4 regions of the Paenibacillus sp. J22TS3 genome follow, and region 2 is predicted to be linked to each of the others. Evidence: riboswitches for the same ligand, from Rfam matches in the RefSeq annotation. Region 2 holds a riboswitch; each other region holds the start of a gene.
What was found. A riboswitch is a leader RNA that binds a small molecule or an ion and turns the genes downstream of it on or off. The one in region 2 is predicted to bind cyclic di-GMP.
Positions count from the first base shown of each region.

Region 1: another riboswitch for cyclic di-GMP. It lies ahead of KJS63_RS20045 (transglutaminase-like domain-containing protein); the one in region 2 lies ahead of KJS63_RS21625 (anti-repressor SinI family protein).
Region 3: another riboswitch for cyclic di-GMP. It lies ahead of KJS63_RS11260 (methyl-accepting chemotaxis protein); the one in region 2 lies ahead of KJS63_RS21625 (anti-repressor SinI family protein).
Region 4: another riboswitch for cyclic di-GMP. It lies ahead of KJS63_RS11375 (ketoacyl-ACP synthase III); the one in region 2 lies ahead of KJS63_RS21625 (anti-repressor SinI family protein).

Region 1 is NZ_BOSF01000007.1:28,937-36,528, reverse strand. Features, by position in the region: gene KJS63_RS20055 (assimilatory sulfite reductase (NADPH) flavoprotein subunit) at 1-518, shown strand, start outside; gene cysI (assimilatory sulfite reductase (NADPH) hemoprotein subunit) at 560-2,281, shown strand; cyclic di-GMP riboswitch class I at 2,446-2,526, shown strand; gene KJS63_RS20045 (transglutaminase-like domain-containing protein) at 2,541-3,350, shown strand; gene KJS63_RS20040 (response regulator) at 3,459-4,601, shown strand; gene KJS63_RS20035 (hypothetical protein) at 4,732-5,220, shown strand; gene KJS63_RS20030 (LPXTG cell wall anchor domain-containing protein) at 5,386-7,592, shown strand, end outside.
Region 2 is NZ_BOSF01000008.1:76,086-83,677, forward strand. Features, by position in the region: gene KJS63_RS21600 (YuiB family protein) at 9-308, shown strand; gene KJS63_RS21605 (helix-turn-helix domain-containing protein) at 424-762, opposite strand; gene KJS63_RS21610 (TasA family protein) at 901-1,497, opposite strand; gene sipW (signal peptidase I SipW) at 1,581-2,153, opposite strand; gene KJS63_RS21620 (hypothetical protein) at 2,200-3,477, opposite strand; cyclic di-GMP riboswitch class I at 4,075-4,159, shown strand; gene KJS63_RS21625 (anti-repressor SinI family protein) at 4,191-4,361, shown strand; gene KJS63_RS21630 (MFS transporter) at 4,633-5,985, opposite strand; gene KJS63_RS21635 (helix-turn-helix domain-containing protein) at 6,162-7,364, shown strand; gene KJS63_RS21640 (replication initiation and membrane attachment family protein) at 7,510-7,592, shown strand, end outside.
Region 3 is NZ_BOSF01000003.1:340,017-347,608, forward strand. Features, by position in the region: gene KJS63_RS11245 (carbohydrate ABC transporter permease) at 1-147, shown strand, start outside; gene KJS63_RS11250 (carbohydrate ABC transporter permease) at 147-989, shown strand; gene KJS63_RS11255 (ABC transporter substrate-binding protein) at 1,092-2,387, shown strand; cyclic di-GMP riboswitch class I at 2,568-2,656, shown strand; gene KJS63_RS11260 (methyl-accepting chemotaxis protein) at 2,813-4,540, shown strand; gene KJS63_RS11265 (SDR family NAD(P)-dependent oxidoreductase) at 4,561-5,313, shown strand; gene KJS63_RS11270 (sodium:solute symporter family protein) at 5,348-6,859, shown strand.
Region 4 is NZ_BOSF01000003.1:367,776-375,367, reverse strand. Features, by position in the region: gene KJS63_RS11385 (PEP/pyruvate-binding domain-containing protein) at 1-1,228, shown strand, start outside; gene KJS63_RS11380 (3-ketoacyl-ACP reductase) at 1,343-2,062, opposite strand; cyclic di-GMP riboswitch class I at 2,263-2,345, shown strand; gene KJS63_RS11375 (ketoacyl-ACP synthase III) at 2,458-3,447, shown strand; gene KJS63_RS11370 (hypothetical protein) at 3,495-3,851, shown strand; gene KJS63_RS11365 (hypothetical protein) at 4,013-4,177, opposite strand; gene KJS63_RS11360 (DUF1641 domain-containing protein) at 4,569-5,027, shown strand; gene KJS63_RS11355 (NAD(P)/FAD-dependent oxidoreductase) at 5,064-6,245, shown strand; gene KJS63_RS11350 (hypothetical protein) at 6,396-6,872, shown strand; gene KJS63_RS11345 (GTP-binding protein) at 6,892-7,592, shown strand, end outside.

The DNA of each region.
Region 1 (7,592 bases), on a different contig from region 2:
GAATTCAGCCGGGCGACAGCCTGCCGGTATTTATCCAGCATAACCCGAACTTCAAGCTGCCGGACAATCCGGATACTCCTGTGATCATGATTGGGCCCGGAACAGGAGTTGCACCTTTCCGCGCATTCCTCGGGGAACGTGAAGAGACAGGGGCATCAGGAAAGACGTGGCTGTTCTACGGTGACCAGCATTTCTCTACAGACTTCCTGTACCAAGTGGAGTGGCAGCGCTGGCTCAAGGATGGCGTGCTTACCCGTATGGATGTTGCCTTCTCAAGAGATACCGACAAGAAAGTCTATGTTCAGCACCGGATGCTGGAGAAGAGCAAGGAATTGTACCAGTGGCTTCAAGAAGGCGCTGCGTTATATGTGTGCGGAGATGAGAAGAAGATGGCTCATGATGTGCATGCGGCACTCGCAACTATCCTTGAGCAAGAGGGCGGGCTGAGCCCTGAGGAAGCCGCTGTTTATTTGACAGACCTGCAGCAGCAGAAACGTTATCAGCGGGATGTCTATTAATTCTGGGGACATGCCAAAGATCACGAGAGGAGATATAAACAATGTCTGAAAATAACCTGTTGTCCAAGAACAGCGCTCCGCACAGTGATGTGGAGGACATTAAACGCAGAAGTAATTACTTGCGCGGCAGCCTGGTAGAGACTCTCCTAGACCCGATTACCGGGTCCATTCCCGAAGATGACAACCGGCTGATGAAGCATCATGGAAGCTACATGCAGGATGACCGTGACCTGCGGAACGAACGGGCCAAGCAGAAGCTGGAGCCGGCCTATCAGTTCATGCTTCGGGTACGAGCCGCCGGTGGAGTCGTAACTCCGGAGCAATGGCTGATGATGGACCGTGTGGCACACAAGTATGCAAACGGAACGATCCGGCTGACGACTCGGCAGTCGTTCCAACTCCATGGCGTACTCAAGTGGAACTTGAAGAATACGATCCGCGAAGTGAATGACGCCATGCTGAGCACACTTGCTGCCTGCGGTGACGTGAACCGGAATGTGATGTGCAACCCGAATCCTTACCAGTCCGAAATTCATTCGGAGGTATACGAATGGGCCAGCAAGGTAAGCGCTCATCTTGACCCCCGCAGCCGGGCCTACCATGAAATTTGGCTGGATGGGGAGAAAATTGTGGACAGCCGTGAGGGCGTGGAGCAGGAACCGATCTACGGACCGGTCTATCTCCCGCGTAAATTCAAGATCGGCATAGCTGTTCCTCCATCGAACGATGTAGATGTGTTCTCTCAGGATCTTGGCCTCATTGCTATTACCGAGAACGGCCGTCTGAAAGGCTTCAACGTTTCCGTTGGCGGGGGTATGGGAATGACTCACGGTGATCCGAAAACCTACCCTCAGGTGTCCAAAGTCATCGGATTCTGTACACCGGAGCAGCTGATCGAGGTGGCGGAGAAGACGGTCACGATTCAAAGAGATTATGGCGACCGGTCTGTGCGGAAGCATGCCCGCTTCAAGTATACGATTGATGACCGCGGCCTTGATTGGTTCGTAAACGAGCTGACCCTGCGCCTGGGGTGGAAGCTTGAGGAGGCACGTCCTTTCCAATTTGACCACAATGGTGACCGTTATGGCTGGGTTAAGGGCAGCAATGGGAAATGGCATTTTACCCTCTTCATCCAGAATGGCCGTGTGAAGGACGAGGAAGGTTATCCTCTTATGACAGGCCTCAGAGAGATTGCCAAGGTGCATACCGGGGATTTTCGCCTGACACCAAACCAGAATTTGATTATCGCAAATGTAAGCACTCAGAAAAAGAAAAAGATTGAGTCCATGATTCAGCAGTTCAACCTTACAGACGGCAAGCATTATTCTGCCCTGCGCCGGAATTCGATGGCGTGTGTGGCGCTGCCGACTTGCGGGCTTGCGATGGCCGAATCCGAGCGTTATCTTCCTTCACTGATGGATAAAATTGAGCCTATGCTGTCCCAGCATGGCCTTCAAGACGAGGAGATCGTCATCCGCATGACCGGTTGTCCCAATGGCTGCGCACGGCCTGCCCTCGCGGAACTCGCGTTTATCGGCAAAGCTCCGGGACGTTACAATATGTATCTGGGCGGAGGGTTTTCAGGCAACCGTCTGAACAAGCTGTTTAAGGAGAATATTAACGAAGCTGAAATTCTGGAATCCTTGGAGCCAATCCTTGCACAGTATGCGAAGGACCGGCATCCTGGTGAGCATTTTGGGGATTACGTGATCCGCGTTGGCATCGTGCCCGAAGTGACCGACGGACAGAATTTTCATGCGTAAGCAGTAACTGAATCTAAGATTAAATATCTCTTCCGGTTTGCGTGGATGTGACCGGTGGAGATATTTTTTTAATAAAATTCGACAAAAAGTCTTGTTTTGAATTAAAGATATGGTACGATAATTTCATCCAGACAAGCTCAGCTGTCTGTTGCAAATAGAACTTTACACGATAATGGCAAACCTGTCGAAAGGCAGGGACGCAAAGCTATAGGGCCTTCTAACAAGATGGCAGCCTAGCCACCGAAGGGAGTTTTATAAGATGAAGCGTAGTGTTGTTTTTTTGTTGTCTTTTTTTCTGTTGTTGTGTACGGTTATGAATGGTGGGACTGCAGTTAGGGCCGAGAGCGGGACCTGGCTGAATGATACCAAAGTGGACAAAGGTGTTATTGGAATCAAATACACGGTGAAGTCTGGTGTCAAGACGAAAGTGCTAATAGCCAAAGGCAATGAGAAATATACATACAGCCTACTGCCAGGTGTCACTGAGGAGAATTTTCCACTTCAGCTGGGAGACGGAGAATATGCAATCAGTGTTCTTGAACAAAAGAGCAACGGCAAATATCAGGTTATTTATGAAGCTTCCGTTAACGTGGAGCTTGAGGAGCCAACCGCGGTATACCTTAATTCCATTCAGAATGTGAAATGGGCACAGGCGGGCGCCGCAGTTGCCAAGGCCAAGGCATTAACGAAAAACTTAACAACGGATGAGCAGAAGGTCAAAGCGATTTATAACTTTGTGGTGAGCAATATCAAATACGATAAGAAGTTGGCCTTGAATATTCCGGCTGATTACATACCGCAAATTGACCGCACGTTGACAGTGGGCAAGGATACCTGCTACGGTTATTCCGCTTTGTTCGCCGCCATGCTGCGAAGTGTAAACATTCCGACGAAGCTTGACATGGGCAAGACAGCTTATGTAACTACATACCATGCCTGGAATGAAGTGTATATGAATAACAAGTGGGTCGTTATCGATACTACAGTTGATGCGGGCTGGAAGGGAACCACAACTAAATATCAGATGATCAAAGACGCAGCCAAATATACTGCGGATAGACAATATTAAAGGACAAGAAGCCCTGGGTGCATACTCAGGGCTTCTTTGCAGAAACAGATTATGTTATTCTAGGCTCGTTGGGAGAAGTACTGATTATGATGTCTAAGGAGTAAGAATATGAAAGTGATCCTGGTGGATGATGAGCAGTTGGCCTTAGATTACCTGGAACGGCAGCTGAAGAAGCTGATTCAAGTTGAGGTTGTGGGAGCTTATACCGACCCTTATACGGCCAAGGAAGAGATTCTAAAGAGGGATGTACAGGTTGTTTTTCTGGACATCAGCCTTCCAGAAATCAGCGGATTGGAACTGGCAGAGCAGCTGCTGGAGAGCAAGCCAGACATACATATTGTGTTCGTTACAGCATATAACGAATATGCAGTTAAAGCTTTTGAAATCAATGCGCTTGATTATATTGTTAAACCCGTTCGTGCCGAGCGTTTATCCAAGACATTGGCCAGAATCGACGGGCTTTTGAAATCGAAGCCGGATGTGACCAGTCACTCCGATTCCAATACACCGCTAAAATTAAACCTTCTTCGGCAGGTATCTATTGAAGTGCAGCCGGGTCAACCTGCACTGCTTCATTGGCGGACCACCAAAGCCCAGGAGCTGTTTCTATATTTAATTCAGCACCGGGGTCAGCTGGTCAGGAAATCAACTCTGATTGATCTGCTGTGGCCGGAATACGATCCGGACAAGGTGTATGCCCAGCTGTATACGGCTGTTTACCATATCCGCAAAACGTTAGAGCCTTACGGCACCTGCTTTCAAATCTCCAATACAACCGAGGGTTACCTGCTCACACTAAGTCAGGTTATGATTGATGTGGAAGAATGGGAGAACAGGCTGCAGGAGAGCACTCCACCTAGCGCGGATACAATTGATGATCATATTGAAATCTTAAAACTGTATACAGGGGATTACTTGCAGCAGTATGATTACTGGTGGGCGGAAAGTGAGCGGCAGAGATACAAATCTTTATGGCTCTCGGCTTCTTATGCTCTGGCTGAATGGTACAGTTCGCAAGGGGACACGGGCAAGGCAGTGGGGCTTTACACGGAGATTTGCGGCCTGCACCCTCAAGAGGAGAAGGCTCATTTTGCGCTGATGCGGCTGTATGCGGAAATGGAGAATGCCTTGATGGTACGCAGACAATATGAAACTTTAGAGACGATATTAGCGGAAGAATTGAATGAACAACCGGGGCAGTCCATTCAGAACTGGTACCGGGAATGGGAAGCGGATCTTTTACGGTCATAATAGCGTTTTACATATACAGTTAGCCACCGGATAACCGGTGGTTTTTTTGCTTTGTCCAGAAATTGTATAGATTCTCTCTTTATAATCCTTACGGTGGGAGAACGAGTAGGGTATACCGGAGGGATAAACGTTGAGAATTATAAGAAATTTTCGGATTTCACCCCCTTTCGGATTCAAGGGGCTGGAACTCGCTTCACTTCGTGAAATCAATATTGCCAAAGAACCGGATGTTCAATATCAGAGAGGATTTTATATTAACTTTCAGGGGAATATGCTGGGGGTTGTGGCGACACCTGAGGGACCGGCATTCTTTTTCAATTCTGATACTTACCTGCTTGCGGGAGATAACTATCAGTTTCGCTTAAAGCACAAGCAGGATGAGAGCATATTCTACTTCGACTGGAATGGGGCCAGTGTGCTGCAAATCAAATATTACCGCATGCTGGGGGGACGGGCTGAAGAAGATCTGGACCGGAATATGCATGAGTTCCTCAATTGGCTCATTAAGGCTGCCAAACGCAAGAAATTTAAGTCATTCTATACTGTGGATGACGATTCCCCATCTACCTCTCACGCCAGGGAAGTTGATCCGGTTCGTATAGGGGAGCGGGTGCAATAGCCGCCAAGCTGTCTAAGGCTGGCCCGGTTTCCGGATGATTGTAGAGAAATTGTTAAGTTGCTTGTTCTACTATTGTAGTTGTCGATTTTGTATCTAATTGCTGGAGGTGAAAGAGCTTTTAAAATTAACAACAAATTAATAGATAGGGAGAAATGGTAAAAAAGCATGAAAAAAAGAATATCTGTAGTCATTTTTGCATTAATCCTCCTGATACATAGCCTGTTTGGGCCGGCTGTTGCTTCAGTCAGCGCAGATGCGGCAGCACTTCCAGAGAATATAACAGCAGCAGGAGATCAGGGGACTGGAACAACCGGGACAGCTGCTCCGGATGCTGTGGTGGATTCTACGGCTGACAAACCGGATGCGGTGGATTCAACCGCTGACAAGCCGGACGTGGCGGAAAAGGCTAACATTCTCACTAAAGTTGTACTGAAGGATAAAGAGGGTACGGTGATTGACGCCGTATACAATCCTGACCGGGAAGGCCGTACGGAAGTCGGCTCTGCCGTGACCATCGAGTACAACTGGGCATTAGAGAATAATCATGGTTATAAGAATGGGGATACCTTCGAGTTCACCATTCCGAAGGAGTTCAAGCTCTATAATGACATCTCAGGCAGCTTGGACGAGGCAGGAACGTTTCATGTTGATTCTAAAACGAACAAAGTCACAGTTACTTTCAATGATTTCGTCGAGGGAAACTCCAATGTCAGCGGCACATTGAAAATTGCCACGGAGTTCAACAAAGACACCATCACTGAAGACACCGAGGTGAAGATTCCTTTCCCGATCAAGGGCGGGGATCAGGTTGCCATTGTCTTCTTCAAACCGGTAGGCGGCAAGGTGCTTGATAAGAAGGGTCAGCCAGAGGGTTCGAAGAAGATTAACTGGACAGTCAATGTGAATACCGTGCTTAACAAAATCGACAATGCGGTGATTACTGACAAGACTCCGGACGGACTTAAGCTGGATGCGGCATCACTTAAGGTTTATAACCTTAAGGTGAACATGGATGGCAGCTCCACACTTGGCGATCTTGTTGATCCGGCCAGCTATATCTTTGAACCTGAGAATGACGGTTCTTCGTTTAAGCTGAGCTTTAAATCGGGTTCAATTAAATCAGCCTATCAGCTCCAATATGCGACAGATGTTGTAGGGGAGACCGAAACTAACTTTACAAACACAGTCGTCTTGAATGATAAGGAGCAGGCATCAGCAAGTGTGAATATTCCACGTGAGAAGCCTTTGACGAAGGAAGCTTCCTATGATAAAGAGAGTCAGACTATCACTTGGACAATCAACTACAACTTTAACGAGAAGAAAATTGCGCAAGCGGATGCCAAACTCGTTGACCGGTATGACAGTGTTGTGGAATTTGTTCCTGGTTCCTTGGAAGTTAAAGAAAGAAATTCCGGTAACGTCCTTAAAGAGAATGATGACTATAAATTAACTCCAGTCGACGAGAAGGATAACAAAGCCGGATTCGATCTTGAATTCACCAAGGATGTAAATGTGGGCTACGTGATTACCTACAAAACCAAAGCCAAGGATCGGGTGTATGAAAATACTCCGGTAACCAACAATGTCACTACAGTGGGTAACACTTCAGCCACGGGTAAGGAAACCTTGGTGAGCCTTATCGGCAAGAAGTGGAACAGCGGTGTCGATTACAAGGCTCAAACCGCCAAATGGACGATTGTAGTGAATGAAGATAAAGCGGCGATGACCGGGTTAACCATTACCGATTCATTCCCGAATGGCGGGTTGGAATTTGTTCCGGGTTCCTTGAAGATTAAATCTTCAGATGGGAATGATTATCCAGCAGATAATTATACCGTTAATGCAGATAAGCCAACGGAAGGCTTTGCACTTACATTCAAGGACAAGGTTGCCGACAAGCTGACCATTACCTATGAGACCAAGTACAGCAGTGATTGGTTTGCTGCAGGCAAGAATGTGTACCGCAACCAGGCTCTGATCAATTGGGTAGAAAGTACCCTCAAGGATCCTGTCACTGTGATTGCTGATTTCAAGCCAAATGCTCAGACGACCAATAATGGTTCCAAGAGCGGTTCTTATGATGCCAGCAAAAAAGAAATTACTTGGGATATTACAGCGAACTACAATCGTAAAGACTTGAAGAACGCGGTAATTTCAGACAAACTGCTTCAAGGACAAACTATCGTTAAAGATTCCGTGAAGGTCTATGAATTGACCGTTAATGCAAACGGAAGCATCACAAAGGGCAGCGAAGTCGACAGCAGCAAATATAAGGTTATAGCTCCAACGTCTGAAAATGACAATGAGCTGAAAGTGGAATTGGGAGATATCGATTCAGCTTACTTGGTCACTTTCAAAACAACCTTTGATGC
Region 2 (7,592 bases):
ATAGAGTCATGGGTCTTGGGTTTATTGTTGTATTTATACTGATGGTTCTGTTTTTTGTGATGATGTTCGGGATCGGATTTATTTTAAATATGCTGATGAAGACAACCTGGTTTCCAAGTTACATCTTTATCATCGTGATTTTGCCTATCGTGGTGTATTCTCTATGGGATCATACCCAGAGTCTGGGCGTTTATCTGCAGTCATTCCATCTGGTTGATTATTTGACCGCTGTAGCGGGGCTTGCTGGAGCTATATTAAGCGGTTGGACCATTCAGAAGCTTCGTCTGGGCGGTTACAAAATGTTCTAACTCTATGCTACAAGAGTTTCGAACACAAATCGAACTCCAAACAAAAAGAAGGGGCCGTCTTTTGGGACGGCTCCTTCTTTGTATTCTTATCGGCTTGGCAGGATTCAGCCTGAAGTCAATCTTTTTGCTGGAGCTTCCATTTTTGAAATTCCAGGAATTCCTTGAACTCCTGCTTGCTGACTCCTGAAGACATCGCTTCTTGAACCAATTCTGACCATTCCTGATCCAGGACTTCCTCTTCGGCCGGGTCCGAATCATACAATAGCTTATTTATAGATATACCAAGAGCATCGGCAATCTTCTCGATAAATTGGATGGAAGGATTGGATTGGATATTGCGTTCTACATTGCTTATGTACGATTTAGCGACATCCGCCTTATCCGCAAGCTCGGAAAGGGAGTAGCCTTTCTCCAAGCGGTACTGCTGAATGCGCTTCCCCAAGTTATCTGCCACGTTGATGTCGCCCACCTTATCGATTTTACAGCCATTATATCAGAATATATGAATTGACAAAAGGAGAACGAAAAGAGGACCTGCAGCGCGATGAGCACTAACTGCTGTGGTCCTCTTACCTATAGGGACTTACTTTTTTTACTTTTCTACGCCTGCGCCTTGCTTCGCTTCAAATTTCCAGGTCAGCGTAAGGGAGTCACCTTGGAACTGATTTTGATCCTGATTGTTGTCCACGAATTCAAATTCTACAGTCAGCTTGTCGCTGGTTCCCGCTTTCAGACCGCCGTGCTCCTCTAACCAAGGAATAAATACTTTGTTCTCTACAGCATCCGGAGTGAGCTTCTGCAGATCGAACAGGTTGGTAGAGTAGATGACGCGGTCACCTTTGTCAGAGTTGGTCAGGAAGTTAACACGGATATGCTTGCCGAAATCGTCGGTATTGGCGGGTGCGCCAGCTTTATTGGTTACTGTATATGAAGTTCCGAGCAGCACTCGGCTGATGTCGAGTGTTCCGTTGTTCTCAAGCTTGAAGTTGCGTACAGCTTTGTCGCCCGGCTTGATGTTGCTTACATTGATAATGGTGGTCGGATTCGCGTTCAGCTCCAGTGTACCTGCCGCGAATGTTCCTGTGGCTTGGGAGGTGGAGCTGAAGTACGCAAAAGTACCTCCTCCGATCAAAGTCAATCCAAGTGCTGCTGAAGCTACTCCCAAAGCTAACGTTTTCTTGATACCCATCTTAATAATTCCTCCTCAAATTTGATCTCTTCGCGAGAATTTATATATTGTATCCCTGCTGGCAGGGAGAACAACCGCAGTGGTTATGGAGCTTCAACCGAAGTGGAATCCGCTTCCTTCTTGTCGATTTTGGACAAAGCTTTCCAGGAGGATGCTCCTGCATAGATAATCAAGAGCAAACCGGGGATTACAAGCAGAGCCACACTTCCCGCTCTGGAATTTGCGAAATTCATGGCGTAACCGGCATAGGGAATTGTAAAACCGGTGTACTCGGCAGTAACATTGGACGCTGGAACAGGCTCCAGATCGGGAGTATCATTGTTGTCCCCCTTGGTTCGATAGGATACATGACCTGTCTCACGGTTCTTCAGAACTTCAATGATCCGGTGGGTGACCAGCTTGTCTGCTGATTCTCTATAGGTAATGATATCTCCGACCTTGAACCGGCCCATGTCCCCGCCAGGCTGAAGCGCTACGATAGAGCCTGTCTGAATGGAAGGCTCCATAGAGCCGGAGAGCACAGTTTTGATCTGATAACCGAAGAAATTCGGTTCTCCGCCCCCAGCTTTTGAGATCACAACGGAAGCGGCCATGACGATGAAAAGAAGAATAAGCAGAGTCGTTAAGGTCCGGCTGATTAGTTTTTTAATACGCATCGGAATCACCGTCTTTCACAATTAATTAGGTATCTTGCCGTCAATATCAGGCCCCGCCCGTGGATGCCGCTGATGTACCTGGTCTTTCGGGAACCGTGCTTGGAGAAGAACCAGGAACATCGCCAGGGATGATATCAGGAAGGGTGCCATCACCCGGCTTAACCTTGTCCGAAGGGCTGCCTGGGGTGGGAGCTGTCTGTACATCTTCTTGATGGGAAAGAGTGGGATTAGGGTCATCGTGGGCTGCTTCTTTAAGCGGGAACTTCTGATCATTTCCGGGCTGATTATCGGCAGAGGTTTGTCCTCCAGAATGTCCTGGCCCTTGCTTGGCAGGATCAGAAGAGCTTGCCTTGTCTCCCCCTGGTGCCGTTCCCTCATGCTTCTTGTCCTGCACGTCCTTCTTCTCCTGAGCTTCCTTCTTGTCTTGCTCAGATTTGGCTATCTCTGCGGCCCGCTTAACCTTCTCAAGCTCTTCCAAGCGGCTTCGTTCTGCCGCAATCGCGGCCTGTATTTCAGACAGTTGGGCACTTAAACTGCCCAGCTCTGTGGTACAAGAGTTCAGGGATGCCTGCAGCTCTGATTGAAGCTGCCGATACTCTTGGGCCCATTCCTCACTGATCAGGGAGTCTTGGCCAGTATCGATGGACACAGGATGAATAAGCTCCTGGCTGTAGTCCGGCACGCCAGTAACAGTGGAGGAGAAATCGCTTGGATTTGTCTGGTCATTCCCGGCATCGGTAGTATCCAGGGTTTGCAGCTGCTTCAGATAGTCCATTACAGCCTTGATCCGTCCCGATAACTCCGCTGACAGCCCCGGTATTGAGGTCAACTGCCCGGACAGCTGAAGGAGAGACGCCTGATCTCTGATTACAAGGCAGTTAGAGGGCTGCTGGTTGATTTCGCCGATGATCCCGTTGACCTTATCGGCTGATTGCTGGATTTCAGAGCGGATGCTCTGCCAAGCGGCTTCATTGTCAGCCAAACGGCTGCTGAGCTGAACCGAAGTTCCCTGAAGAACTGATATTCTGGATAGGATAAGCTGTTCATCCGAGCTGAGCTCTTCCAGTGTCCTTCCAGTGAAGGAGTGGGGGGATATCTCCCCGGTATCCGTTGATGGTCCGGACGACAGCGTGTTCTTAAGCTGTACTGCTATATTTAAATGTCCGGTCAGGTCCTCCAGCATCAGCCTGATTTCACTAGGGAAAATCCCGCAGGCTTGGATTACCGCTGTATTGTCCTGTTCCGTATGGAATTCACCAAAAGTTGTTCCAACCTGGTGTGAGGCTGTGATGACCAGAATGGAGATGACAACAGCCGTCTGCAAGGTACGTGTAATTTGTCTGGGGGCATGCCGTACCCTTCGTCGCTTGCCGCCTCTTAATCTAGAGGTTCTCAGAGGAATTCTCCTTTCACTCTTTGTTCTTTATTAAGAACAATTTTCTGATTTGAATATTACAGCAACTCTATCAGAAAGGAAAATTGCTAATAGAGTTAAATTTCCTCAATAAAGAACAATAACTAAGCTAAATGTCCTATATTCTAAGTTTATCGGCTGAATACTCACTATTTCATTCTTTATTAAGAACAAAATTTAAGCAACTCCCCCGAAATTAGATTTACTATATCGGGAACTATGGTATGATGGTTAACAATGGAACAAGTACATTGACCTAAAAACTATTTAGTCAAAACCGCTCTGTTTTTTCTTATTAAGAACGGTTCTACACATCCTAGGTACCAGTACCATTTATTTACATTCGCAAAAACAGCTTGGGATTTACAAAATAATCAGACCGCCATTAGTAAAATAGGGTGAATTGGTCCGCAGTACGACATCTTTTTTAAATGCAGTTCGCTATAATGGATTTAACTGAAGTGGGTATATGATCTGTAGTTTCCTTTCAAACTTGTATAGGTAAATTCCAGTAAAGGGTAAACCTGTTGAAAAGCAGGGGCACAAAGTCTCAGATCTAAGGTAGGGATACTAGGATGGCTGGACTGCCTGGGGACACTCGAATAATCTTAGGAGGAGATTTTTTGGACAAGTCCGCCCAGGTGATTGTGGAGAAGACTCGATTCACAGCGATGGATTTGGAATGGGTCAGATTAATACGCAGTGCGAAGGAAGCGGGGGTTTCAGCAGAGGAAGTGAGAAGCTTCTTGAGGATGAAACGGCAGGCTGAGAAGATAAGAATAAATATAAGGTAGCTATATAAAATGAACTTATGAAAGTTACCCTATTCGGTCGCTGCGATGCCGAGTGTTCTTTAAGGCCGCTGTTGTCTCCGAAATGCTTGAACTAGATATCAGTGGGGCATTTCGGAGACAAAGGCGGACGCTTCGCTTTTTCAGAATCATTCGTCCTCTCCGCTGAGATCGGTTCATTCTAAAGTTCATTTTATATAAAAAAGGAGAAGAACCTTCCATACGATAAGCTTATATAGCTTATAAGTATGGAAGGTTCTTTTTCTGCTCCCTGCTACACAGAGCTTCCAGACTGTATGGATGATCCGGCAGCCGGCTTCAGTGCACCCGTGACAAGCTTTCCCTTGGAGGTGTTGTATTCCAGCCGCAAGCTTCGGCTGCCGATCAAGGTAACGGCAAGCAGTGAGATTCCTGAGACTGCCGGAAGGTAGTATGCGGGAATCCAGTCCAGCAGCACGCCATATAAAATGGTTCCGAGCGGAGCAATGGCGCCCGCCATCGTCTCAATAATGCCAAATACACGTCCCCGGTACTCCGGGTCAATAGTGGTCTGGAACAACACCTGAAGAGGGATGTTGATATAAATAATGACTACACCGATAAGCATCATGAGACCAATGTAATAGAAATAAGCCAGACTCTTGCCGAAGTAAGGCAGATAGGGCAGTGACATGGCGGCAATGAGCACCGACAGCAGGATCAGTCCTCTTAGCAGAGGAGACAGTGGATTAACCGTATTCTTGCGGACGGACAGGATGGCTGCCATGACCAGCATGCCTGCCGCAAATGAAGCATCGACAACGCCATATTCCCTGGATTCCATACCGAGGGAATGCACCATAATGTAGGGAAGCGTTACACCAATTGCACTGGCAAAGAAGTTGACCCAGAAGCAGATGAGCAGAAGCGACCATAGGAATCCATGCTTTCTGACATAGCCGAAGCCTCCAGCCAGACTTCCAACCAATTGGGATGCCAGAGAACCCGAAGGTCTTGCGTCATCTGTTGGTTGTGCGGAGGCTTCGCTGGCTTGAGAGCCGGAGCGGAACCTGAGCGCATAGCCCATGCAGGATGAAATGAATAAGCCCGCGGCATTCATCAGCATGAAGGTATCCAAGGAGACAAATGCGAAGAGGAAACCTCCGCAAACCGGTCCCAGGATATTCCCGATGGAGGTGGCCATCTGGTTCATGGAGCCGGCCTTCTGTATGCTTCGTTCTTCCACCAGCATAAGCAGCGAGGAGGAGATGGTAATGCTGTAGAAGCTTGAGCATACGGACAACAGGATCAGCGTTGCGTAAATCCAGGGCACAGACGGGCCGTTGACCGCTACGGCGAAGAATCCCAGCAGCATGACGGCAACACTAGCCAGATCTGAGCCGATAATTAATTTGCGGCGGTTAAGTCGGTCAGCCAGAACTCCAGCGACAGGCCCCAGAATAATACGCGGCAGCATGCCGCAGATTAGGGTAACGGCGAATTGGCTGCCTGAACCCGTTAGCTTCAAAATATACAATCCACATATAAACGTGTACATGCTTGCGCCCAGCAGGGAGAAGAGCTTGCCTGAGAACATGAGAGTTATGTTGCGAATATCCTCCCGCGGCACTTTGGAAGTCTGATCCATGAACTATTCACCTCATCTAGAAAGTTAAATTAAATTAAACTAATTATATGCAATAAATTTCCTGCTTGCAATAGCTGAGTTAAGTACAGTTTAACTTTTATTTTGAGTTCGTCTCTTTTCCTTCCTGTCCGGTTAAGATATACTTGGATTTATAAATCAGGATGAGGATGAACGGCATGACTAAAATTGGAGAACGTATCAAGCACCTGCGCAAGCAGCTCGGCATGACCCAGACCGAACTGGCGGGAGAGCATATGACCAAGAGCATGCTGAGCCAAATTGAGAACGGCAAGGCGATGCCGTCCATGCGGACGCTCCGCTATTTAGCCGAGCAGCTAGGCCAGGATGCGGGGTATTTCCTCGGCGAAGATGACGGGCAGGGGATCTCGGAGCTTGTCCGTGAGCTGGAGACGGATATGAAACATAAGGAGTACGCCGAGATTGTCCGGAAGGTGCAGCCCCTTCTTGAAGGCAAACTGCCTATGACTTTGGATGTGGCCCGCATGATGGAGTATTATGCAGAGGCCTGTTTTCATACGGTTCATAGTGGCGGGGAAGAGGCGATCAGGAAGGCCGTGGACATCTATGAACGCTTTGGACTGTTTGTTGAAAGTGCCAAAGTAAAATATATGAACTATGCGCATCTGTTCTCCCACGGTAAATATGGTTCTTCTCTGGATTTGATCCGGGAAGTGCGGCGCGAATATGAACAGAAGAAGATTGGAAAGGATACGCTGTTCGAGCTTGAGCTGTATTACGCCGAAGCAGTCTCTTTGTCCGCACTGGGTATGAACGAGGAGAGCAGGGACGTGATGCTGGCAGCTCTTACCCTGTCCAAAGAGCAGGAAGTGTACTATTTGACGGAGCACTTCCTGCGAATGCTGGGCAATAACTACTATGAGAGCGGCGATAAGGAGAAATCGAACGAATATAGAAGGAAAGCGAAGCTCTACGCGGAGGCCACAGATAACAAGGTAACGCTAGCTTACATTGAGATGAGTGAAGCAAGGATTCATAACCGGGAAGGCCGTTATGCACAGGCCTTGGAACTTATCGAGAAGGTTGCCGATCTTCAGCAGAAGAAAAGCGCCAATTACTGGATGGAGCTTGGGATTTACTACTATAATACCGGTCATGATGAGGAAGCCTGGGACGCCTTTGGCCGGGTCGTTATGCCTGAGACAGCCTATCACCCGCTGGATCGGTCCAACCTGTATGCGGCTGATGCTTACATGGCCCGGCTTTCTGCGAAGCGCGGCCTTATGTCTGATGCTGCTAAGCTGTCTGCCAGAGCTTATGAACGGGTACGCAATTTCCCTCTTAATTATTCGAAGAATTTCATAGAGGAAACCTACCGTTTATTCCACAAGTCCGAATAAAAGCCAATAGAGTGAGGAAGAATTTCTCACGCTTTATTAAGCAGCCAATTTCGGCGAATTTTGTAATCTTTTAACGATTCCGGCCGGAGGGATTTATGATAGAATAGATGAAGTCTACATTTTGCCATGAAAGGAGCGATAGTACGTGCGCATTACGAACCTGCATCATTTCTCAGAGAATCACTCCTACTGCGTATATCGCGACTTCGGTCTTGGCACCGTGGACGG
Region 3 (7,592 bases), on a different contig from region 2:
TCCCTAGCCTACAACATCTATGCCGAAGCTTTGATTAACAACCGGTATGGGCTCGGTACAGCCAAGGCGCTGCTGTTCTTCTTCGCCGTATCCCTCATTACGATTACCCAGGTCTGGATTACTAAGCGGAAGGAGGTCTCCGCCTGATGCATACCACAAAAGAAAGATACCGGCTGAGCACGTTTATACTGGAGATTGCCGCTATTCTGCTCGCACTGCTGTTCTTGTCTCCCTTCTATCTGGTTATGGCCAACTCGGTTAAAAGCCTGAAGGAGATTCTGCTTGATGCCGCTTCTCTGCCGGCGATATTTCACTGGGAAAATTATAAAAACGTCTGGGAGGTTATCAACTTCCCGCACGCCTTCTGGAATTCGTTTCAGATTACCGTGATCAGTGTGATTCTGATCGTTCTGTTTAGTTCCATGGCGGCTTATCGTATTGTAAGAAAACCGACGCGCTTCAATAATTTTGTGTTCCTGCTGCTCATCTCCGCCATGATCATCCCGTTTCAATCGCTCATGCTGCAGCTTGTAAGGGTGACCAGTCTGCTTGAGATCCGCGGTGAGTTGTATGGCATCATCGCCTGCTACCTGGGATTTGGGATGCCGCTATCGGTATTTCTGTTCCACGGCTTCATCAAGACGGTGCCTCAAGAACTTGAAGAATCAGCAAGAGTGGACGGGGCTAACCCTTACGGCGTCTACTTCCGGATTGTGTTCCCGCTGCTTATTCCAATTACGGTCACCGTGATTATTCTCAATACGCTGTGGATCTGGAATGATTACCTGCTGCCAGTTCTGGTCATTGGAGGCAACAAGGATCTGACCACCCTGCCGGTGGCGGTAACCAAGTTCTTCGGTCAATACACGAAGAAGTGGGACCTCGCTCTAGCCGGCCTGATGATGGCTATTACGCCGATCCTGCTGTTCTTCCTGCTGCTCCAGCGTTATATTGTGGAAGGGGTTACCGCCGGGTCTGTAAAAGGATAGTCCGCAATAATATCCACTATTTCAAGCAAAATTTTAAGTGTTAGTGCAAACGTTTCTCCACTAGAATGGCCTTGTAACGTAAATTATTGGGGAGGTTAAGAAATGAAAAGATGGAAGCTCGCTCTTATCACAGCCGCCGTGTTTGCCCTGGTGCTCTCGGGCTGTGGCAACGGGGCAAAGACTGCCACAGAAGGCACTGGCACTAATACCAATGAGAAGTCCGCAGAGCAGACTACACCTAAGAAAGACGTCAAAATCAAAATGTTCCAGTTCAAGGTGGAAATTGCGGAAGCGCTTAACGAACTCGCCAAGGAATATGAGAAAGAAAGCGGGGTCCAGCTTGAGGTGGAGACTCATGGCGGCGGCGAAGATTATAGCGCGCTCCTGAAGGCCGAGCTGGCTTCTGGATCTGAGCCTGAAATCTTCAACAACGGCGGTTATGCCGGACTTGTGCCTTACATGGATCGAGCTACCGATCTGAGTAATGAAGCCTGGGCCAAGGATCTGATTGATACCGCCAAAGCGCCGACCACCGTGGACGGCAAGCTGTATGGCATGCCGATGAACGTCGAAGGATACGGCATTATTTATAATAAAGACTTGTTTGCAAAGGCAGGTATTACCGAAGAGCCTAAGACACTCCCACAGCTGAAAGCAGCGGTGGAGAAGCTTAAGGCAGCGAACATTACCCCGTTCGAAGCCACCAATGAATGGTGGTCGCTCGGAATTCACCTCGTGAATGTCGGTACGGCCAACCAACCCGATCCGAAGAAATTTGTGGAGGATGTCAAAGCGGGCAAGGCCACATTTAAAGGCAATGAAGTATTCAAACAATGGCTTGATCTGGTAAATGTGATCTTCGACAATGCCCAGAAGGAGAAGATGACCACCGATTATGCCACTCAGGTAGCTAACTTCGCTGCTGGCAAGGCAGCCATGATGATGCAGGGCAACTGGACGCAAGGCGATATTGACAAGGTTGATCCGAATCTGAAGCTGGGTATTCTTCCTCTTCCCATTGGTGACAAGGAGGGCTCCGTGCTGATTGGCGTTCCGAATAACTATATTGTGAACAGCAAATCCGAGCACCCGGAAGAAGCCAAAGCCTTCCTTAACTGGCTGGTCACCTCTGAGACCGGCAAGAAGTTCATTACCAAGCAGTTCAAGTTCATCCCTGCCATGACCACCATTAAAGCCGAATCCGGTGATATCGGACAGGTCGCGGTTGATCTTCAGAGCAAATCCTCCACTGCGCTGGGCTGGTACTGGGATCTGTTCCCGGATGGGGTCACCCAAGGCTTTGGAGCCGCCATGCAAGAATACCTCGGCAAGCAGATCAATGGAGACCAGCTGCTGGAGAAGCTTGATAAGGCTGTCAGCGACATTGTGAAACAGTAGGCCCAGCTGAAGCTGCGCATGGTCTATACAATATGGAAAGCGGAAGTCCCTTCCAAGGGGATTTTCCGCTTTTTTATTTAATACGGCCTTAATACTAGCCTGAAAGCCCTATTATAAATGTCAAAATTGTAAGAATTATAGATTAATTTGTCTAAATTTGGTACATTAGTTTTACTTCTAAAGTTGCAAAGGCAAACCCGTGGAAACCCGGGGACGCAAAGCCACGTGCCTAAAGGAACTCTCAGTCCTATGGTAGACAGGCCGCCAATCATTATTCTCAGAATGAAGAATGAAGTATGAGCGCTGTCTATTTAGGCAGGCGCTTTTTTTTATTTTTATAAATTCAGGAGGGTTGATGTCAAACACCGTGGGTTTCCACAGAGCATTCTGTAGGGAAGAATCGCCATATCAAAGGAGAAGAGATTGTGGAAAAAGCAAGGAATCTATCATTGAAGTACAAGGTTTCAATTATCGTTATCGTTGTGGTTGTGCTTATTTTTGCGGCGGTCTCTTATTTCAGCCTGAATATTCTGAAGACGAATCTATCTAATGATTTGAAAAGAGAGCTGCTAAGTGTAGGAACTCTGACCAGCATGCAGGTCGATCCGCAGCAGGTCAGCCGCCTGATCAGTAAGAACGGGCCTGGGAACCCGGACTTTACAAACCTGCAGAAGCAGCTGGATCAAATTCAGAAAGACCAAGGTGTGATGAGCTGGAGTTATATCTGGAGCCTTAAGGACGATAAAGTGACCACTCAGGCGTTCACAACGAATCTGAATGAAATTTACAAACCCGGCGCGCTGTTTGCTGATCTGGCTCCTATTCACCTGGAAGCTGCGAAGAAGGTATATGCGACGGGAGAATCCCAGGTTACCGATATCTTCGATGATCCATTCGGCACCTGGAGAACGGTGTTCTCTCCCATCAAGGTGGATGGACAAGTCATCGCAGTGATCGGGATCGACTATTCGGCGGATTACATCCACAAGCTGTCAAACGAGGCCCGCAACCAGCAGGTGATTATCACCCTGATCGGACTCGTAATTGTAGCTCTTGTTATCTACTCCATCATCAATATGATTCTGAAACCGCTGAAGTCGATTGTGCATGTGTCCAACCGGATTGCAGAAGGCGACCTCAGCAGTGAACAGCTCAGCTATAAGTCGAACGATGAAATCGGCCAGCTTAATTCGGCTGTTGTCAAAATGCAGACCAGTCTGCGTACTCTGATCCTGAACATTCAAGAGTCGTCCGAGCATGTGGCCTCGTCTTCCGAGCAGCTGACCGCAAGCTCCCAGGAGACTGAGACTTACTCCATTAAGGTTAACAACGACATGGCTGAAGTGGCCGAGAAAACTCAAATGACCTCCAAGATTACCGATGAGACTGTAACGGTTCTCGAAGAGACAGCCATCGGCATTCAGCGTATCGCTGAATCCACTTCAGCCGCATCAGAGGAGTCCGAGCAGATGGCTCTTAGCGCTCAGAGCGGACAGGAATCCGTTCAGAAGCTGCAGAACCAGATGAACAAGATTACGGATTCTGTTACCCGTATTGCAGATGTCATCCAGCTGCTTAACTCCCAGATTGGCGAGATCAATGAAATGACCCAGCTGATCACCGATGTGGCTGAACAGACAAATCTTCTGTCACTTAACGCTTCTATTGAGGCTGCACGCGCCGGGGAGCATGGCCGCGGCTTCGCGGTGGTCGCATCCGAAATCCGCAAGCTGGCCGAGAGCACAGGGCGCTCTGCCAGTACCATTGCCGAACACTTAGCAAGCATTACACACAGCACAGAGGAGTCGCAGACCATTGCCCAGGAAGGGCAGCAGGACGTTCGCCATGGTCTCGCTCTAATGGAGGAAGCAGCCAAGGCATTCGATCAGATTCTTGAATCCACCAAGAATGTGGCCATGCAGATGCAGGAAGTCTCTGCTTCCTCCGAGCAAATCTCGGCTTCGTCCGAAGAGGTTACCGCTTCGGTAACTGAGCTCAGATCGGCAGCTGGGGATATTGCGGTCAAATCCGATCAAGTCGCTTATGCCTCAGGACAGCAGCTGCAATTTATTAAGGAAGTGGCCAAGGCTACAGAATCCTTAAGCGAGACGTCACAATCCCTGCAGGAATTAATCAAAACATTCAAAGTCTAACAGACAGGAGCGATGATCTTATGGGTTATGCAGGACTACAAGGCAAGTCGGCGCTGGTCACTGGCGCCAGCAAAGGCATTGGCAGAGCGGTGGCACTGGAGTTCGCCAAAGCTGGAACAAATGTGATGATCAATTATATCGGCGAGGATAGCGATGCCCTTGCTGTCAAGAAAGAAGCCGAGAGCTATGGAGTGAAGGCGGAGATTTTCCATGCCGATGTCAGCGACTCGGCCCAAGTGCGCGACATGTTCACCACCTTCGACCGCCTGTTAGGCAGGCTGGACATTCTGGTGAACAATGCCGGAATCGCCCAAGCTGTTACCGTAAGAGATATGACGGATGAACAGTGGGACCGGATGATCAAGGTTCATCTGTACGGCACGTTCTATAATGCCAGAGAAGCAGCCCGCCGGATGTGGGAGAACCAGGCAGGCAAGATCATCAATATTTCCTCCGATCTAGCCAGTCTCGGCTGCGAGGAGTTTACGCATTACTCCGCCGCCAAGGGCGGCATCAGCTCCTTCACCAAGGCGCTCGCCCGCGAGCTTGCTCCTCACATCAATGTCAACTCGGTGGCACCGGGAGGCACCTTTACCGACATCTTGGCGGACTTTGGCGAGGGTTATGAGGAAGAGGAAGCCGCAAAATACCCATTGAAACGGCTCGCCCAGCCCGAAGAGATCGCCAAGTCCGTTCTGTTTCTGGCTTCCGACGATGCGAATTTCTATACCGGCCAGATCCTGGGACCTAATGGCGGCAGCGTAATGAACTAAACGGATTATAGCAGGCTTATACAGGAGGAACATCATGACATCCATTATCGTATTTCTGATTTACTTGGCCTTCATCTACTATATTGGCTTCAAAGGTTATCAAAAAATTAAAACCGCCGAAGACCTGCTCGTTGCTGGCTGGAGCATGCCGCTGTATGTCGTGGCGGGCAGCCTGCTGGCCGCCATGCTGGCAGCGCCATTCTTCTTCGCCGCAATCGGCTCCGGCTACAGTACCGGCGGCTTCGAGGGTACGGCAACCATGGCCGGACTCGGCACCTGTATGATCCTGGGCGCCTTCATCTGGACCCGGCCGCTGCGCCGGCTCAAGGGCTGGACGATCGCCGACTATTACGGGCTCAGATACGCCAGCAAGAAGCTCGGCGCATACTCCGGCTCCGTCATGACCATTGCATTCGGCTTCTTCAATGCCGGTGCATTAACTGTCGGCGGTACCTATATCCTGCAGGCGATCTTTCACCTGGAATTCATTCCGGCCGCTCTGCTGTTCGTGCTGCTGACCGCCCTGTATTCCATTATTGGCGGGCTGTGGGCGGTAGCCTACACAGAGGTTATTCAAGGACTGCTCTCCATTCTGGGTATTCTCGGGATTACGATCGCCGTCATTTACTCGTATCATGATAACATCTTCCACCCCGACTGGTGGAACATTAGCACTCTATACAACAAGGGCGGCGCTACCTTCTGGAGCCTGTACCTTGTGCTGGCGCTCGGTGACATTCCTGCAGCCGATCTCGGGCAGCGGGTAGCCGGGGCCAAGAACCCGAAGATCGCCCAGCGGGGCATGATCATCTCCGGGATCGCGGTCATTGCGATCAGCTGGATTCCTGGCATGCTTGGGGAAGCATACAAGTATATCTACCCGGGCAGCCAGAATCCAGAGAACCTGATGCTGGCCTTCGCCCAAGGCTACTTCCCGCCGCTCGTCTCCGCCATCTTCCTGACGGCGCTCGGTGCGATGGGCATGTCCACACTGGCCGCGTGCTTTGTCGCGTCCTCGGGTGTATTCACCAAGAACATTTATCTCGATTTTATTAATACGAATCCGTCACCAACCAAGCTGCTCCGGGTATCCCGCATCGGAATCGCGGTAAGCGCCGTGATCGGCTTCGTTCTGGCGATCAACTTCCAGCAGATTATTGACCTCGCTTATCTTGCCTGGGATATCATCTTCGTGACGGTATTCTGGCCGCTGGTGCTCGGGCCATTCTGGAAGAGAGTGTCCACCATTGCCGTGTGGGCGAGTATTACGGTGGGTCTGCTCTATTACATCCTCACTTCGATCTTTGGGGTTCCCGGCTGGACCACCGAATCGACCGGATTCTTCGGACTGGTTACTGATCTGTGGATGATGCCAGGCATGTCCGGCGTAGTTGTATCCGGAATCACCATTGTGCTGTTCAGCCTGATCTTCCCGGCAACCCCGGCGGTACAGGCTATGTTCGACAAACAGAAGGATGCTTCGCTGGATGATGTTGACGGCACGGACGATGTGAACTCCGGCTTTAACCTGGAAGCCCGCGCTTAAAGAACGGGTTAAGCCCTTCTGCCACTTAAGCTGCTTGAACCACTTGAACCACTAAGCCACCTAAGCTGCTTAAACCACTGGAACCGATTATAGCGGTTGATCCGCTTGAACAGATTAACCGATGAGACCGGTCCAGAGGATAGCGGTGATAACATTGAAAAATGACATCTCGGCCGCAGCCTTCTTGAGAAACTCTTGAACTAATCCGTATCCCTAGCCCTTGATCTGTGTGTGGATGCGGGTCAGGGCAGCAGGTGACGGTTTCCACTTCAAGGCGTCACTGTCTATTCTGGGATGTACCGGATAGGCAGCGTATATCACATTTACTAATACATTTACTATAAATAAGGGTGCCCCAAGCCATATCCATGGCTGGAGGCACCCTTGTTATATTGCCCGCGTATCTAACCGCCTGCTGCAACAGCCATTACAGCAGCTGGATACTAGCTATATAAGTTGAACAAATAAATGCGCGGATGAATTAACCTTATAAGGTGGGCGGCCTGTCACAAAGGCGAGCGCTTCGCTTCTCCAGAATCATTTTCCACTCTGCCTACTCGTATTCTTAAGTTCAACTTATAAAGAAACAAATCTACTAATCCCAAACCTTTGCGATAGGAAGGTTCCACTCACGTCTATTCCCAGCCGTCCTCCTGAGCAGCAAATATTGTATCATTCCCTTAAGACTCTACCCGCTCACTTCAGGAGTTCACAGAGGGACTGCGAAGCAACC
Region 4 (7,592 bases), on a different contig from region 2:
TAAAGGCATGAGCCAGTATTTGAAGGACAGTCCAGAGGAATGTGCGAAAATCATTGACCGCATCCACAAAGTGAAAACCAAGGAGGAGCTGCTCCGCATTTGGAGACAGGATCTCTGGCCTAGAAATGTGAAGGGGGTCTGGGCCGCCTTTGAGGGGACAAGTCAAAAAATGCAGAAATACGTCAAGTTAAAGGAAAAGCTGAGCAGGCTGGTTGGCTCAGAAGAAGCAAATCTTCTTCTGTCTAATGTAGGTGGGAATGCTCAATTAGAAAGCCTGGGTCCGGTGATTGGAATCTCCAGAGTAATCCGGGGGGACATGACCCGCCAAGAGTATTTAGTCAAATACGGGCACCGCGGTCCTCATGAGCATGAGCTGTCCATTCCTTCTCCGGGAGAGAGCCGGGATTTGCTGGAGAAACAGATTAAGGACATAGAGGATTCACCGATTAACGTGGAGGGGCTACTGGATAAGCAGCGTGAACAGTATGAAGAAGCGTGGAATAGATTCGAGCAACTGTTTCCTGGTGGAAATAAACGGTTTAAGCGGCAAGTAGAAAGAGTACTAGAGGGTCCGCAGGTCCGGGAAGCCGCACGTTCAGAATGGACCCGGGGGTTCAGGGTCAATCGGGCTTTTGCCCTCAAAGCGGGTGAGTTAGCCGGGATAGCTGATGATGTATTCTTCCTCTACCTGGATGAGGTGCTGAGTTGGCTTGAGGGTGGCGAATTGGAAGCCAGGCAGCATATCAATGCCAGAAAAGCAACCTATGCGAAGTATCAGGCCTTGCCGCCCCTGCCATCCATCATCCGCGGCAGATTCGATCCGTTCAAATGGGCGGAAGAACCGAACCGCAGAATGGACTACTTCAATCCAATGGAGCCTATGCGCATTTCGCCGGAATCGGAGACACTTAAGGGCTTTGCTGGTGCCGCAGGCAGGATTGAAGGAAAGGTGCGCGTTCTGACACAACCAGAAGACGGGGATCAGCTTAAGCCAGGTGAAATTCTGGTAACCTCCACAACTAACGTAGGATGGACAACGCTTTTCCCTAAAGCTTCGGCAATCATTACCGATATTGGCGCGCCGCTGTCCCATGCTGCCATTGTAGCCAGGGAGTTGGGCATCCCCGCTGTTGTTGGATGTGGCAATGCAACCGCCAGACTGAAGACAGGAGACCGGGTTATTGTGGATGGCGGGCAGGGCATGATACAAGTCTGCCCTCCTTCTTAAAGTGAGGGCGCTTCAACGATGAGTCAGGTACAGCCGCTATTCGGGAAGCGCCGTAATGCGGACTGCACGATGGTGTGAGAAGAGGGGGCTAGGAGCCCCCTCTGACCAGGTTGCTTACTGCGGATTCGTTGTCCAGATTCCGGCTGTCTTCAGGAAGACGCGCGGAGGAAGCTTCAGCGCGGCTAAGGTGAGATCAGCCACATCCTCAGGCTGCATCATCCGGTCCTCGTCGCCGATCTTGAGGCCGGCGTTCACGGCTAAATCCGTATTGACCGTGCTCGGCGTAAGTGCGGTGACACGGATGTTATGCTTGCGCACTTCCTGAGCAAGAGCTTCCGTTAATCCCATGACCGCAAACTTGGATGCGCAGTAGGCCGATCCGGTTGCGAACCCGCGTTCCCCGGCAGTTGAGGCCACATTAATAATATCTCCGCTGTTCTGGGCGATCAGATCCGGCAGGATAGCGCGGGTGACATTGTAGGTCCCCATCAGGTTCACGTCAAGGATTCGCTTCCATTCCTCAGGGTCCATCTCCACAAAGGTCCCGAACTTGGCGATTCCCGCATTGTTGATCAGGATATTTACGTCTCCCAGCTCCTGCTTGATCTTGGCTGCCGCACGCTGTGCCTCTTCCGCGTTCGAGATGTCAGCAGGTGCAATGCTGACCTTGACTCCGTATTTCCCCCGCAGTTCCTCCGCGAGGCTGCTGAGATCGGCCTCAGTGCGGGAGATCAATCCAAGATGGACACCTTCCTTGGCTAGAGCTTCAGCCACTGCCCGGCCGATTCCCTTGCCAGCACCCGTGATTAACGCATTTTTATTTTTCAATTCCACATTCATCGCTCCTATCTGTTCTCTATATGTAATGTATACCCCATAATAATACCCCTATTGACGTAATTTTTACACTTTAGCACTAAGAAATAAAGTAATAGAATACTTTGAAAATTTCATGAATATAGTCTAGCTTTTATTTACACATCAGGAAAATAGAACTATAATAAAGACTGAAAAGCAGGTCTTAAAGCTCTCTTAAATGAAAAAGGCAAACTTGCTGAAAGGCAAGGACGCAAAGCCAAGGGTCTAAAGCAGTATGCTATGACAGCCGGTTACCAGAGAAGAGGATGAAAACTAGGTCTATCAAGCCTCGGGTCTACTCTTTAGAGTAGGCCTTTTTGTCTGGATATAAGTGGAGGGTTCTTGAAAAATCATTAAGGAGGAACAATGTCGTGCAGGTTCATATCAAAGGGATAGCCACCTATCATCCGGCCCAGGCATATGATAATGCCTATTTCGTTGAGCATTTTGACAAGCTGGGTCTTGAAGCGGAAGGGTTGATGAATCATCTTGGGAGAAAGACCCGTTATCTGGTAAGCACCGAGGAAGAGAACTCCCTTTCCATGGGAGTGACTGTTGCGAAGAAGCTGCTGGCTGAATCCAAGGTCTCCGCGGAGGAGCTGGACATGGTGGTGTTTGTTTCGGATACCCCGGAGTACACCTATCCCAGCAATGCACTGCTGATTCATCGTGAGATCGGCGCGGTGAACGCACATATCGTATACGATTTGAATACGAACTGTATCGGGATGCTGACCGCGATGGATCAAGTCCGGCATCATTTGATCGGGAACCGGTATATTAAGCGCGCGCTAATTATTGGTAGTGTTCATGTCAGCAACATCGCCCGGAAGGATGATACGATCGTCTACCCTAACTTTTCGGATGGGGCAGCGGCCGTGATTTTGGAGAAGACGGAGCTTCCAGGCGGATTTATTGATGCCAATTACAAGACGGATTCCAAGCTTGGGAATACCGTAATGTTCCCGGCGGCTGGTATGTCGGCGATGTTTCGTGACGGGGTGGCGGAAGCAGACAAGCGGCTGCGGTTCGATCCACATGATGTGAGTTACTTTTCGGACGAGTGGAAGAATCTGATCACTCTGCTCCTGGGGCGTAACGGAATGCTGGCCACGGATGTCGATCACTGGATCTTCTCCCAATTCTCACGGCCGGAGATTGAGGAGACGCTGGAGAAGATGCATATCGAGTTGGACAAGTACACCTTTGTGGGTGACCGTTACGGATACACGGGAGTTACCAGCCCTGTCTTTGCCCTTGAAGATGCGCTCAGAACAGGCCGGGTCTCCGCAGGAGATAAGGTAGTTCTGTGTTCTGTAGGAATTGGCTATACGATGTCTTCACTTTTATATCAATTATAACGATATAGGTATTGAGAGAAATATTAACCATTTGGAGGGACCATAGGATGTTTGTATTTGAGAAGAAGCAGGCGGAAAAGGCGTTGGCAATTACTGTAAGTGGATTTATGAAACCGGATGAGGCTGAGGCTTTTCTAAAAGAATACAATGAGCACATTAACTCGATTAATCCGGCAGAATACACACTGATTATTGACTCAACGAACCTGGCCGTATCCAAACAGGACATGCTACCTGTCCTGGAGGGCTGCTTCAAGCTGTATATGTCCAACGGATTTAAGAAAATCATGATGGTCAACCCATCTTCCGTGGTTGCGAAGAACCAAATGCAGAAGCTGGCAGAGACCATTGCTTACACAGGAATCTTCGTGGATACGCTGGAAGAAGCATACAGTCACAATTAATTCCGAGCCTAGGGCGGCTACCGTCCATGGTTGTTGCGGCCTGCTCTGCCCGAGCAGGTCGTTTATTGTTGTTCCACTTCGAATAAAGGTTGCCAAAGACGCATAGGTTTTGAGGAACAGGGGAACCTAGAGCTTAAAGAACTTTAGGGTCAGGATTCCGGTTATTTCTTAGGACGTTTTTGAATTAGCCTGGAGGCGCCTGTAGCCACCAAGTAGATGCCCGCGACAGTGAACAGGGTTCCAATCCACCGGTACTCCTGGAGAAAAGGAACCAGGGTGAACAGGACAAGTGCCAAAAGAAAACGGAGAATAATCTCTTGTTTCATCGTATTTGTGTCTCCTTTCCCTAAAATGTCGCTCAAAGGCGATTGCTGTGAATCAAGCCCGATTTATCACATAAATCTTTGATTATTATGAACAAATTGTAGCATGATGTGCAAATTTTCACCTATTTTTAAAATTTCTTTTTCAGTTCTTGGATAAAAGGTGTAATATAAGAGTATAGAGTTCCGTTTCGGCCTGTTTGAAGCTTCTACAAGAACGTTAAGACAGGATTGCTTATCTATTGCCCAGCCTAATGAAGCGGTCTGGTGTTATAGGAAAGTTATTTCAGGTATTTATTAAATAACGGACTGCTATACAGTTGAACCTAGTGTGTGGATCTGATCCAGACCCTAGTTTGCGCTGTATAATTCAACGTAAAGGAGGAAGTTCCAAATGTCACAAACTTCTAATCAACAAGAGACATCAGCTGCTGAAGAGGCAGTTGCTTCTCAAGCGGTACCTTCTGAAGCTGGTAAAGAGCTGCTCGATCAGCTTATGAAGCCGGAGGTTCAGCAATCCCTTCTGGTGCTGGTAGACCAGCTGCCAAAGCTCACTGAGATGATGGGCGCCCTGACAACAGCTTATGATTTCGCTCAAAGCATCGCTAAGGATCCAGTATTCGTGAACGATCTTAAACATGGATTCTCCGAGTTTGCCACTCCGGTAGTAAGCAAGGTTAAAGGTGTCGCTGCTGCAGCGATTGAAGCAAATGACCGTGCACAAGCCGATAATTCGACTATCGGTGTATTTGGCCTGCTCAAAATCCTGAAAGATCCGAACGTACAGAAATCGCTGCGTTTCACTCAAGCTTTCTTGGATACGCTGAGTGAGCGTCAAAAAGGACAACGTTAATTTCAGAATAAACACAATTCAGAACGGAGGATGGATATGTCGAAGCAAATTTTGATTCTGGGCGGCGGCTACGGCGGATTGCTGAGCGCATTGACTGCACGTAAGTACCTGAATGCGAATGAGGCCAATATTACCGTTGTTAACCGTTACCCTACCCACCAGATTATTACCGAACTTCACCGCCTTGCTGCCGGGAACCTTCACGAGAAGGCCGTTGCGCTTCCACTTGATAAACTGCTGAAAGGCAAGAACGTGAACTTGGTGATTGATACAGTTCAGACTATTAAGCCGGACGATAAGCAGGTTGTGCTCGGCAATGGAAACACGTTAAGATATGATGCCCTGGTTATTGCCCTGGGAAGTGAAACAGCTTTCTTCGGTATCCCGGGTCTTCAGGAATACAGCTTCACGCTGAAATCCGTAGACGATGCCAACCGCATCCGTGCTCATGTTGAAGAGAGATTGAACGCCTACAAGCAGTCCAAGAACAAGGCGGATGCTACGTTTGTTATCGGCGGCGGCGGACTTACCGGCGTTGAGCTTGTTGGTGAATTTGCGGATGAGCTTCCGGAAATGTGCCGTCAAAAAGGCATCGACTTCAACGAGATCTCCCTCTACTGTGTGGAAGCAGGTCCATCGATTCTGGCTGGATTCCCGCCAGAGCTGGTTGAGCGTGCTACAACCAGTCTGGAGAAGCGTGGCGTTGAATTTGTGACCGGAGTGCCGATCACTGAAATGAAGCCAACTTCCGTTATCCTGAAGGATGGACGTTCCATCGATACTTCCACTTTGATATGGACTGGCGGCGTTCAAGGAAATTCCGTGGTTGCGAACTGCGGTATTGAAGTTAACCGCGGCCGAGCTTCTGTAACAGAATCTCTGCAATCCACTTCCCACAAAGATGTATTCATCGCGGGAGACAGTGCGGTTGTAATTCCTAGCGAAGGCGCACGCCCTTATCCGCCAACTGCCCAACTGGCATGGCAGATGGGGGAGACGATCGGTTACAATCTGTCTGCTATGATCAAGGGCGCTCCGTTTGAGCCGTTTAATCCGGTATTCTCCGGTACGCTGGGAAGCCTTGGCCGTAAAGACGGTATCGCCATGCTTGGAGCAAACCAAACCCGCTTGAAGGGAACTCCTGCATCCTTGATGAAGGAAGCAAGTAACATTCGTTACCTGGGCCACATCCACGGATTGTTTGCCCTGGCATACTAATTTGAAATAAGCTCAGAGGAAGAACACGGTCCTGCGTGTTCTTCTTTTTTGTATAAGGGATGCCTACAGTATGATTTTTCCAACATAAACGGACTTTGTTTAGACCTTACTTAATGGTACATTAGTGTGTAATAGTAAGGAGGTTAACTCATGTATTCCAATAAACAAGATGAGACTTTACATATGATGACATATACACTAAACAGCGGAATTAAGGGGACGGTACCGCTCTCTGCTTCTCAGATTGGCGAGTGGTTGGAAAGCTACCGGAGCAATACCCGGTTTGTTACGGAGATTGGCAAGGAATTCTTCGGACTGAACCCGGAGCTTGTCGCTGATTTCAAAGTACAAAATGTATTCTCAAGCTACCGGGAGGTTGTTCTTCCGAAGCAGCAGGAAGTGGTGTATAACCGGCTGTCTGAAGAGTTTAAGAAGAATTCAGTTTATATTCATATTGATTGCAAATGTGGTACAACGTATACAACAGAGTCCCCTTACTTCCGGACGAAATGGTATTGTACCAAGTGTAAAGAAATTGTGTTTCTGGATAAGAAGAAGCCTCCAGTCAAGACCAACAAGGGCGATGCCCATTATATGACCAATAAATATTTAGTGGAAAGAGATTGAGGACGGGGCTAAAGTGAGTATGCCATCCTTGGAACGGCGGAATGTGGGGATTTTTGCCCATGTTGATGCTGGTAAAACAACAACAACGGAGCATATCCTCTTTGCGAGCGGCCGCATCCGCAGTTTGGGAAGCGTGGATTCAGGAACAACTGTGACCGATTGGCTGGATATGGAGCGGGAGAGGGGCATCTCTGTCCGTGCCGCAACCACGTCTTACGTATGGAACAATGTGCGGGTGAATCTCGTGGACACGCCAGGGCATGTAGATTTCTTGTCCGAAGTCGAACGTTCTCTTCGGGTAATGGACGGAGCGGTACTTATTATTTCGGCGGTCGAGGGCGTTCAGGCCCAGACGGAGCTGATTTGGAACGCACTGCGCAGGCTGGAGATCCCCACGCTGCTGTATGTGAACAAGATGGACCGGGTCGGCGCGGATGCGGGGCGGGTGCTTGCGGAGGTTCGCACACAGCTGTCTACCAGGCTTGTGGTTATGCAGTCCTTGTCTGGCAGCGGCGGGGAATTTCAAGGGGCAGCTGATCTATGGAGTGAGGGGATGGCTGGGGAGAAGCAGCGGGAACTCATTGAATCTATAGCTGAGGCGGATGAGCAGCTTCTGGAACGGTATTTGGATGGGGAGAGTGTATCACTCTCCGAATGGAAGAGACAGGCCCAGCGGCTGAGCCGGAATGGAGAAGTTTATCCGGTGCTTTTTGGCGCATC